Regions from separate parts of the Prevotella heparinolytica genome, predicted to be linked through region 3. Evidence: riboswitches for the same ligand, from Rfam matches in the RefSeq annotation. Region 3 holds a riboswitch; each other region holds the start of a gene.
The links. A riboswitch is a leader RNA that binds a small molecule or an ion and turns the genes downstream of it on or off. The one in region 3 is predicted to bind cobalamin.
Positions count from the first base shown of each region.

Region 1: it holds a riboswitch for cobalamin, as region 3 does, so the genes downstream of both, C3V43_RS10200 (ribonucleoside-diphosphate reductase subunit alpha) here and C3V43_RS13690 (TonB-dependent receptor plug domain-containing protein) in region 3, are expected to answer to the same signal.
Region 2: it holds a riboswitch for cobalamin, as region 3 does, so the genes downstream of both, C3V43_RS04165 (putative transporter) here and C3V43_RS13690 (TonB-dependent receptor plug domain-containing protein) in region 3, are expected to answer to the same signal.

Region 1 is NZ_CP027234.1:2,519,912-2,523,190, forward strand. It holds gene C3V43_RS10185 (YgjP family zinc-dependent metalloprotease) at 244-954, shown strand; gene C3V43_RS10190 (hypothetical protein) at 975-1,379, opposite strand; cobalamin riboswitch at 1,844-2,061, shown strand; gene C3V43_RS10200 (ribonucleoside-diphosphate reductase subunit alpha) at 2,132-3,279, shown strand, end outside.
Region 2 is NZ_CP027234.1:1,002,177-1,005,455, reverse strand. It holds gene cbiB (adenosylcobinamide-phosphate synthase CbiB) at 1-139, shown strand, start outside; gene C3V43_RS04165 (putative transporter) at 176-1,864, opposite strand; cobalamin riboswitch at 2,158-2,365, opposite strand; cobalamin riboswitch at 2,809-3,017, shown strand; gene C3V43_RS04160 (TonB-dependent receptor) at 3,148-3,279, shown strand, end outside.
Region 3 is NZ_CP027234.1:3,387,778-3,391,056, forward strand. It holds gene C3V43_RS13675 (hypothetical protein) at 181-435, shown strand; gene C3V43_RS13680 (protein-export chaperone SecB) at 428-844, shown strand; gene C3V43_RS13685 (hypothetical protein) at 846-1,394, shown strand; cobalamin riboswitch at 1,439-1,640, shown strand; gene C3V43_RS13690 (TonB-dependent receptor plug domain-containing protein) at 1,702-3,279, shown strand, end outside.

The DNA of each region.
Region 1 (3,279 bases), 870 kb from region 3:
TGATTTGGTATTCGTCTTTATTTGTTAGACGCGGCTCGTTTCGTAAAAGTTGCATGCAGATGCGTTTTTTTTGAATGGAACTTCGTCGGCATACTTGATTCAATTTTCATGCCATGATACTAAAGTGTTGTGTATTAGTGTGATACTTTTTTGAGGATGTGTCCGTTATCGGACATTCTGTTCGCTTTTAGCGGGCGAATACTTGTTTTTCCGGTCAAATCTTCGTTCTTTTGCCTTGTCATTATGGAACATAAGGAACACATATTGGAAGACAAGGAGTTCGGGCCTATGCTTATTCGTGTCAATGTCCGTGCGCGTCGTCTCATCTTTCGGACGAGGGAAGACGGTGTCCACGTCACGGTGCCTCCCGGAACGTCTCTTGCCGAGGTAAAGAGAGCTTTGGAGGAGCTTCGTCCGCGCCTGAGGGCTGCCGCCGGAGAGAAACAGAACCGCAAGTTGATAGATTTGGATTACCGTATCGATACGGAGTTCTTTAAGCTGGCTTTGGTGGCAGGGCAGAGGGCGCGTTTCCTGTCTCGTTCGGAGTTAGGCGAGATGCAGATTATCTGTCCGCCGGATGCGGATTTCTCGGACAGGAACCTGCAATCTTGGTTGCGCAAGGTGATTGAGGAGGCCCTGCGCCGTAATGCGAAGATTATTCTTCCTCCACGTCTGTATATGCTTTCCGTGAAGCACAACCTGCCTTATAAGAGTGTGAAGATTAACTCCAGCAGCGGGCGTTGGGGCAGTTGTTCCATGCGTGGCAACATCAATCTTTCCTATTATTTGGTTCTTCTTCCCAAGCATCTGATAGATTATGTATTGCTTCATGAGTTGGCGCATACCCGCGAAATGAACCACGGCGAACGCTTTTGGGCTTTATTGGACAAGCTGACGGAGGGCAAAGCGGAAGCCTTGCGCATGGAATTGAAGCAATACCGCACGGAGTTTTGACGTGTGCGTGCCTCAGGCTGTTAATGCTGCGTCTGCGACAGTTGTTTCACCTCTCCGTTCTCTTTCTCGAACCGGTAGTTGCCTCCCTTCTCGCTCAATTCAAACAGGGAGAGCCGGTCGGTGAGGTTGTCCACAATCATCAGCGCGCTCTGTTCGGCAAAGCGTTTCACTTCCATTTCAAACGGTTCTTCGGTGATTTTCAGCCTTGCCAGCAGGCTGTCGTTGACGAGCAGTGAGAGCGAATCTCCGGCAAATCCTTTGGTCAGTGTGATGGTGTATGTCTCTGTGAAGTTCCGTTCTTCGTTTTTCTGTTGTTGCAACCTCATGCTCATGTAAACGAAGATGACGACTACAAAAATCACGGCGAAAGCAAGGATGCCGTTACCTACCATAAACTGCTTGTTGGTGTTCAGACGGTGTGCCATAGTTGGAGTGTGTTTAGAGAATGCTGCAAATGTAGCGAATAAATTCGTACCGGCCGCTTTTTTGCCGGAGAATAGCGGATGGAAAAAGACGGGCGACGCGATTGCAAGAACGCTGTGTCTGTAACAATCGTTTACCGTTTGGTTTCTGTCTCCGGCAACGAGTCGGGAGAGTGGGAAAAAGACCGCCCAGAAGTACTTCTGAGAGGGGGTAGGATCAGTATACGACTGATGTGGCTTCAGTATACGACTGATCATACATCAGTATACGACTCATGTAGCCTCGATATGGGACTGAGCTTGCCTAACCTTCTTTTTTTGATTTTTTATGGTTGCACCGGAATCTGTTTTGGTATGATTTTTTGAAAAGAAAGATGTGCTTCGGGAAGCCTCCCGCTCATTTTCAAGTAACCGGCAGATGATGCTTTTTTAAGCAGTTTTAATAATGTAATAATTCCAATTTGTGCTATCTTTGTCCCTGAAATGGTTTCGGGCGGATTTTCCCTCCGTCCGGATTAAAAGGGAATCGGGTGGAAATCCCGAACAGTCCCGCTGCTGTGAAACTCCGTCTAAATTTCCGGCACAACCTGTTGCCACTGCATTCTTGAAAACTGCGTTTGAGATTGCGGGAAGGCGCCGGAAACGAGGAGCCAGTCAGAAGACCTGCCATTCTCGAAAAGCCGCTTCCGCTCGTGGGATTAGGGAACGGCGGCAAAAGTGTACGAGTATTTTTTATTCAAATCCAAAAACATCACATGCAGATAGTTAAAAGGAATGGGACTGTGGAGTCCTATAACAGAGAAAAAATAGCCATTGCCATACGCAAAAGTTTTGTCGGCACGGGCAAGGACATTACTGACGAAGCCCTCTGCGCCATTACCGATGAAGTGGAGCAGTTCCTGAACCGGAACGAAGACAAACGTGCGGTGGAGTGCATTCAGGACGAGGTAGAGCGCAGTTTGATGGAACACGGCTTCTATGCCGAGGCCAAAAGCTACATACTTTATCGCTGGCAACGCACCGAGCGGAGGAAAGCCCTCACACAGATTGTTGACGGAGCGAAAGACGAGACCGTGGCCCATGTGCTGAAAGAGATACAAAACGACTTTACGGGCAGTGAATACAGCCTGAACGTCTTGGCCGAGAAGTTCGCAGGTTTCTGCAAGCCCGACATGGCGGCCGAAGAACGGCTGGCGATGCTCATTAAGGCAGCCGTGGAACTCACCACGCAGGAAGCCCCCGACTGGGAGTTTATCGCCGCCCGGCTGCTCGGCTTCCGTATGGCGAAAGAGCTGAAAGCGCAGGCGGAGAGAACCGGCATTCAATCTTATTACGATAAACTGAGTTTCCTCACGGACGCGGCTTTGTACGGCAGTTACATTCTCGCCTCCTACTCGCGGCAGGAGATAGAAACGGCTTCCGGGTTTATCCGTCCCGAACGCGACAAGCTCTTCAACTATTCGGGGCTGGACTTGCTCTATAAGCGATACCTCATCCGCACACGCTCGGCGGAGCTGATGGAGTCGGTGCAGGAGATGTTTCTGGGCATCGCCTTGCATCTGGCCCTGCCCGAAAAGCACGACCGGCTGGAGTGGGTGAGGAAATTCTACGATATGCTGAGCCTGCTGGAAGTGACCATGGCAACGCCCACCCTTTCCAATGCCCGGAAGCCCTACCATCAGCTCTCCAGTTGTTTCATCGATACCGTGCCCGACAGCCTCGAAGGCATATACCGCAGCATCGACAACTTTGCCACCGTAAGCAAGTTCGGCGGCGGCATGGGCATGTACTTCGGCAAGGTGCGCGCCACGGGTGGAAACATCCGGGGTTTCAAAGGCGTGGCCGGAGGTGTCATCCGCTGGATGAAGCTGGTGAACGACACTGCCGTGGCCGTCGACCAATT
Region 2 (3,279 bases), 1.2 Mb from region 3:
GAAACCTTACATCGGAATCACCCCCCGAATGTTAACAACAGAAGATATGCGGCCGGCCATCCGTATCAACCGTCGCACGGAGGTTTTGATGATTCTGCTGGTATTCCTCTTCTCCACGTTGTTTTATTGGATTCATTGATGACAGATTCCCCTAAAACATTTAATTCAAACCTCCCTATCCCAATGCCAGTATCAGCATTTGCGCCGTGAGCACCCGCAAAAACATGGTCAACGGATAAACCGTGGCATATCCTACGGCAGGAGCATCGCAAGAGGTCAGTTCCGAAGAGTAGGCCAGTGCGGGCGGATTGGTATTCGAGCCGGAAAGCACACCGATGAGCGTAAAATAATTCAGCTTCCAGAAATAACGTCCCACCATACCGGCAATGAGCAGGGGGACTACTGTAATGATGGCTCCATAGGCAATCCATACATAACCTCCTTCATGGATAATGGTATCTACAAAACCTTTCCCTGCTCCGAGTCCCACGCACGCCAGAAAGAGTGAAATGCCTATTTCGCGTATCATCAGATTTGCGCTCATCGTAGTATAGGTTATCAGTTTGTAGCGCGGGCCGAAACGACTGATAAGGATGGAGACGATAAGCGGCCCTCCTGCCAGTCCCAGTTTCACGGGTTGCGGAATGCCGGGAAACATGAAGGGGATGCTTCCCAATATACAACCCAGTGCAATGCCCAAAAAGATGGGAATCAGATTTGGGTGGTTCAGGCGCTTCAGCGAGTTGCCCAGCACCTTCTCGGCATGCCCCATTGCAAGCTCGCTGCCCACAACCGTCACCCGGTCGCCCATCTGTAATTGCAGGTTCGGAGCAGCCACCAAGTCGACGCCCGAACGGTTCACACGCGTGATGCTGGCTCCGAAATTCTTGCGTATCTTCAGTTGCGCCAGCGACTTCCCGTTCAGTTCGGGCTTCGTGATAAGAAAACGGCGGGATATCAGTTTCTTGTCCACCTTCTCCCACTCCACCGTGATTCTTTTGCCCAGAAAGGCAATAATGGCCTCCACATCCTTGGGGTCGGCAATGAAGAGAATCTCATCCCCTACATGCAACACGGTGTCGGCACTTGCCAGTTCCGCTTCTCCGTTGCCTCCGTGATGGCGTATGCGGGAGATGACAAACGCGCGGTTCAGCAACGGTTTTGCCTCTTTTATCTTCTTGCCGTCTATGGCTTCATTGCGTATCTCCACAGAGACGGGGCTGACCGTCAGCTCCTGCTGATGTCCCAACCCGCACTCCGCTTCCGCCTCTTCCCTGCCCGCATCTATGCGAAACAGATATTTCAGCGCCAGCAGTGACAGGATGCACCCTATGACACCCAACGGATAGGCCACGGCATAGCCCAAAGCTATTTCGGGCGCATCTACTCCGGTCAGGTCGCTGTTGGCTTGTTGGGCGGCGCCCAGACCGGGAGTATTCGTCACTGCTCCGGACAGGATGCCGACCATTGTGGTAATGGGTATATCCGTAAGAAAATGAAGCAGGACGGTAGTCAGCACGCTGACGAAAACAGCCAGCACCGCCAGCATGTTCAGCGTAAGCCCACCTTTCCTGAAGGCGGAGAAAAAACCGGGTCCCACTTGCAGGCCGATGGAATATACAAAGAGAATCAGCCCGAATTCTTTCAGAAAGTGTAGCAGATGTTCGTTCAAATTCAAATTGAAATGTCCGAAAACAATGCCTACAAACAATATCCAAGTGACACCCAACGAAATGCCCGCCACTTTCACCTTTCCCAATATAATGCCGAAAGCGATGACAAGCGACAAAACAAGAACGGAATGTGCCACTCCGCCTCCCCAAAGATTGGGATAACCTTCAAAAAGATTCCTTAATAATTCCATAGTTGCTACATTGGTTATATAAATGGTAAAACAATCAATAATCGGGCTTTGAGATCTTTTTAAAAGTATCCCCACAGAAATCACTTCTCCGGGGATACGCACTTTACACATTGAAACAGCTATTTATATGGGCATATTGCCGTGTTTTAGCTTAGTCCGATACAACTGCCGGCACATACATGCCCCGACAATGCACTGCGTCATAGGCATACCTTGTCACAAGCATACCTCTTCCAGATCCGAATGTCGACTATTTGTTTTTTACGCGCTGTCTTCCTAATCCCACGAGCAAAGGCAGCATTTAACGAATGGCAGGTCTTCTGACTGACTCCTAATCTTGAAGCCTTCCCGATACATACAGCGCACGTATCAGTGGCAAAGGTTCTTTTCAAGATTTCAACAGAGCTTCACAGCAGCGGGACTGTCCGGGATTTGCACCCGATTCCCTTTTAATCCGAATGACGGAAACGTTCATCCGAAACCAATTCAGGCACAAAGATAATGGAAATCGGAAGCAATACAAAAAAACGGCCGTTTTTTTTCGAAAGCGACCGGCTCGTCTCATCGACAAAGGTTCCTTCATGCGTGTTTTTATCTATTTTATTTTACAAAACAGACGGAAACCCCGATGGCTTTCCAACACAACTTATTTCAGTCACTGAGTGAATGTGATTCAGTCGGCGACTGAAACCATTTGAGTCAGGGACTGAAACCATTTCAGTCGCCGACTGATTCCACCCCCTCTCAGAAGTACTTCTGAGAGGGGTAAAAGAAGAAACAGGAAAGACATAAAGCATCGACACGTCATGATAAAAAAACATGACTCATAGAGCATCTGTCGTAAAGCTATACAGGGCTATCCTGAAATCATGCCAAGAGCACCGCAATCAGAAGAAAGCATTAGTGAATTAAAAAAGAAAGCATCCGATAGTGTTTTTTTTCTTATCTTTGCTGCCGATTTTGGTTCGCATCCTCCATTCCATAAGAGAGAAATGCGATGAAAAGGGAATCAGGTGCAAATCCTGAACAGACCCGCTGCTGTAAGTCCTTTCGATATCTTTGAGTATTCTGCAAGCCACTGTCTTCAAAAAAGGGATGGGAAGGCATTCAAAGAGGGACAAGTCAGAAGACCTGCCAAGACGATATGGTTTTTGTGCTTTCGGGGGAATAAAGCCGCAAAACATCGAGTCGAGGTATTCCTACCTATATCGATACAAGGAATCTTTCTCTTTGTTTTTCTTCTCTCCGTGAAAGCAAGTTTACGAATGCTTAAAGGAATCGGAATGAGAATTACCGCATATCTGTCATTGATACTCATCATGCTGCTGCCTGCATATATGGCGGCGCAGAATAAAGCCACCCTGTCCGGGAAAGTTGCAGACCGGAACGGAACCCCCATCGCTCAAGCCACCATT
Region 3 (3,279 bases):
CATGGAACAGCCATTTTTGACTGTTATGGAGGATGTTGAGAGGCAAGAATATGCCTTTATATAACAGATGGTAAAAATATTGGGATGAATTTGGCGTATTGAGAGAAAAATAATATCTTTGCATAAAGTTTATAAGTGATTAGTTATCATCAAGGCTTGATATATCAAAAGATTGGGATTATGAATACCATATTAGAACAATTAAAGCAATATTTTAATAATAGCCCACGGGCTATTATTGAACAAGAGTGGGAGGAATTTGATTCCTATAACACAGGACCTACAATAGATGATTTTTTATCATTTACAAGCAATTGGTCATTCAAATGGAAAGGAACGTCAGAAAATAAAAACAAGAAAACTCCGGATTTGTATTCGGAGTTTTCTTATATTTGTACCCAATATTCACCAATAATATTCTTTTATCATGAATAAGGCTGCTTTTTCTTTGGAGAAATATATCTTTAATAGAGTGAGAATTGATTTTGATTTAAACAAGTTGTCAGAATTGGAAATTGATTTTAAACCTTCGGGAAGTTTTAAGCAAATGAACCCTAATTCTGTTTTTGACCTAAAGTTTATATTTTCTGCGAAAGATAAAGGTGCTTCGGAGTCTTTTGTCTCGGTTGAGTGTCATGCAACTTTTAAATTTGCAAGCAATATCCAATTTAATGAGATTCCTTCTTTTTTCTATGCAAACAGTATTGCAATAGTGTTTCCATATGTTAGAGCTTTTGTGAGTACAATAACGCTTCAGGCAAATGTTCCTCCCATTGTTTTACCGACAATGAATTTGTCTTCCTTGGAAGAACCTTTGAAGAAACACACTAAAGAAGTGCAATGAGATGAAGCTTTTCCAGACGGTAGAGGATAGAGATAATCCTGATTACATAGAATCGAATGCTCCTTTTATTTGCAAAGCTGCAAATGCATGGCTGGGAGAGGGATATTATTTCTGGGATACATTGATTGCAAATGCACATTGGTGGGGCAAGGTGAGGTATAGAGAAAATTATGTAATTGTAGAATATACGTGTGACTTATTGAATGGAAAATGCTTTGACCTGCATGGTAACATGGAACATCTGAAATCCTTTAATGAAGTAATTGATTTCTTGAAGTCCCAAAAGTTGGTTACTAAGACTACCACGGTTGCCAAAGTGATAGAGTATTTGAAGAGTAAAGCCGGTTTAGCTTCTAAGTATGATGGGATTAGGGCTTATGGTCATTTCTCGAGATCAAATCCTATTTTTATTCCATTTGAAGATAGTGAAAAAAGTTGCTTAGAATTACTCCCTGCTGTACAGATTTGTCTGTTTCGTAAGAAATCTTTCAATTTAAGTGCCGGCAAAATCATCTACCCCAATCATTATAACATAAATTACTTGGTGTAATAAAAACTTCTTTTTTAACGATATTATAATATCATTTGTTATTCTTATCTTTGCCCCTGTTTTGTTCCGCCTTCTCCATTCGGAGAATATGGATGAAAAGGGAACCGGGTGGAAATCCCGGACAGTCCCGCTGCTGTGAGTTTCGCGGAGGGTGCATCGATACCAATGCCACTATCCTTGAAGAAAGGATGGGAAGGCGATACACCGGAAACAAGTCAGAAGACCTGCAAAACAAAGTCGAAAAATTGTCCGCTCGAGGAAAGCGGACAATGCACGGATTTTTATAAGATTAATTTTAATTGTCTGTATGGCCGGATATATGAGGAGGCAACTGGCTCGCATCTGTATCTTGGGAATAAGCGTCTTGCCGCTTGCCGCTCAGGAGGCGGGAAGGGATACCATTACCGGAAAGGTGCACGAGATAGAGATGGTGGTGGTGACGGCACGACGGCTACCGAACAAGGTGACATCGGCCGTGCCCGTGCAAACCATGTCGAAGCAGGAGATGGAACGGCTGGGAATACAGGGCATGGCAGATGCAGTGAGACGATTTGCCGGCGCCAACGTGAAGGATTACGGGGGAATAGGGGGACTGAAAACAGTATCGATACGCAGCATGGGAGCACCGCATACGGCTGTCAGCTATGACGGGGTGGCGGTGAGCAACTGCCTGGCGGGGCAGATTGACATCGGACGGTTCTCGACGGACAATGTGGCGATGCTTTCGCTGGCAGTGGGGCAAGGGGAGGATTTGTTGCAGTCGGCCCGTTTGTATGCCTCGGCGGGGGTGCTGAACATTGAGACGGAGAAACCGTATTTGGAGGAGGGACGGAACACGGCTTTCCAGGTCAGGATGAAAGGCGGGTCGTTCGGCTATGTGAGTCCTTCGTTGCGATGGTGGCAGCGAGTGGGCGACCGCACGCGCCTGGCTGTGAATGCCGACTACATGAGGGCCGATGGGGTATATCCGTTTACGTTGGTGAACGGGAAGTATGTGACGAAGGAGAAGCGGCACAATTCGGCCATCTATTCGTGGCAGGGCGAAGCGGCTTTGTATCATACGTTCGGGGATGGAGGCGAACTGGATGTGAAAGGGGGCTATTACTATTCGCGAAGGGGGCTGCCGGGTGCGGTGACGCTCTACAACCCGTTATCGGACGAGACGCTTCGGGATGAGAACCCGTTTGTGCAGGCGCGCTACAAGAAGCGTTTCTCGCCGCGGTGGAGCGTGCAGGCGCAGGCCAAGTATACGCATGGATGGAACTTGTATGAGGATAAGGGGAAGGAGTATGAGCAGGGAGTATATCGGGGCGTGCACCGGCAAGACGAGTATTACCTGTCGGCAACGGCATTGTACAGCCCGTCATTGGCTTGGTCGCTGTCGGTGGCGCAAGACGGGGCGGTGAATAAGTTGCGAAGCAACCTGAACGACTGTCCGTTTCCCACGCGATATACTTCGCTGACGGCTTTTAACGCGCGCTACCGGCAAGGGGCGGTGACGGCCACGGGCACGCTGGTGCATACGTTTGTGACCGAACGGGTGAGGGTGGGAGAGGCGCCCGATGATTTTCAGCGTCTGGCTCCGTCACTCTCCATCAGCCTGAAACCGTGGAAGGAGGAGGAGCTCTTCTTGCGTCTGATGTACAAAAGCACGTTCCGTATGCCTACATTCAACGATTTGTATTATTACAGGCTTGGCAACCGAAGCCTGCGCCCGGAGAAGGCGAACGAGTATAACGTGGGCATTACGTGGAGCCGCTCGTCTTGGCGGTTGCCGGATTATCTGTCCGTTACGGTGGATGCGTATTATAACGACGTGACCGACAAGATTGTGGCTTTTCCCACCACGTATGCGTGGCGGATGGCAAACTATGGCAAGGTGCGT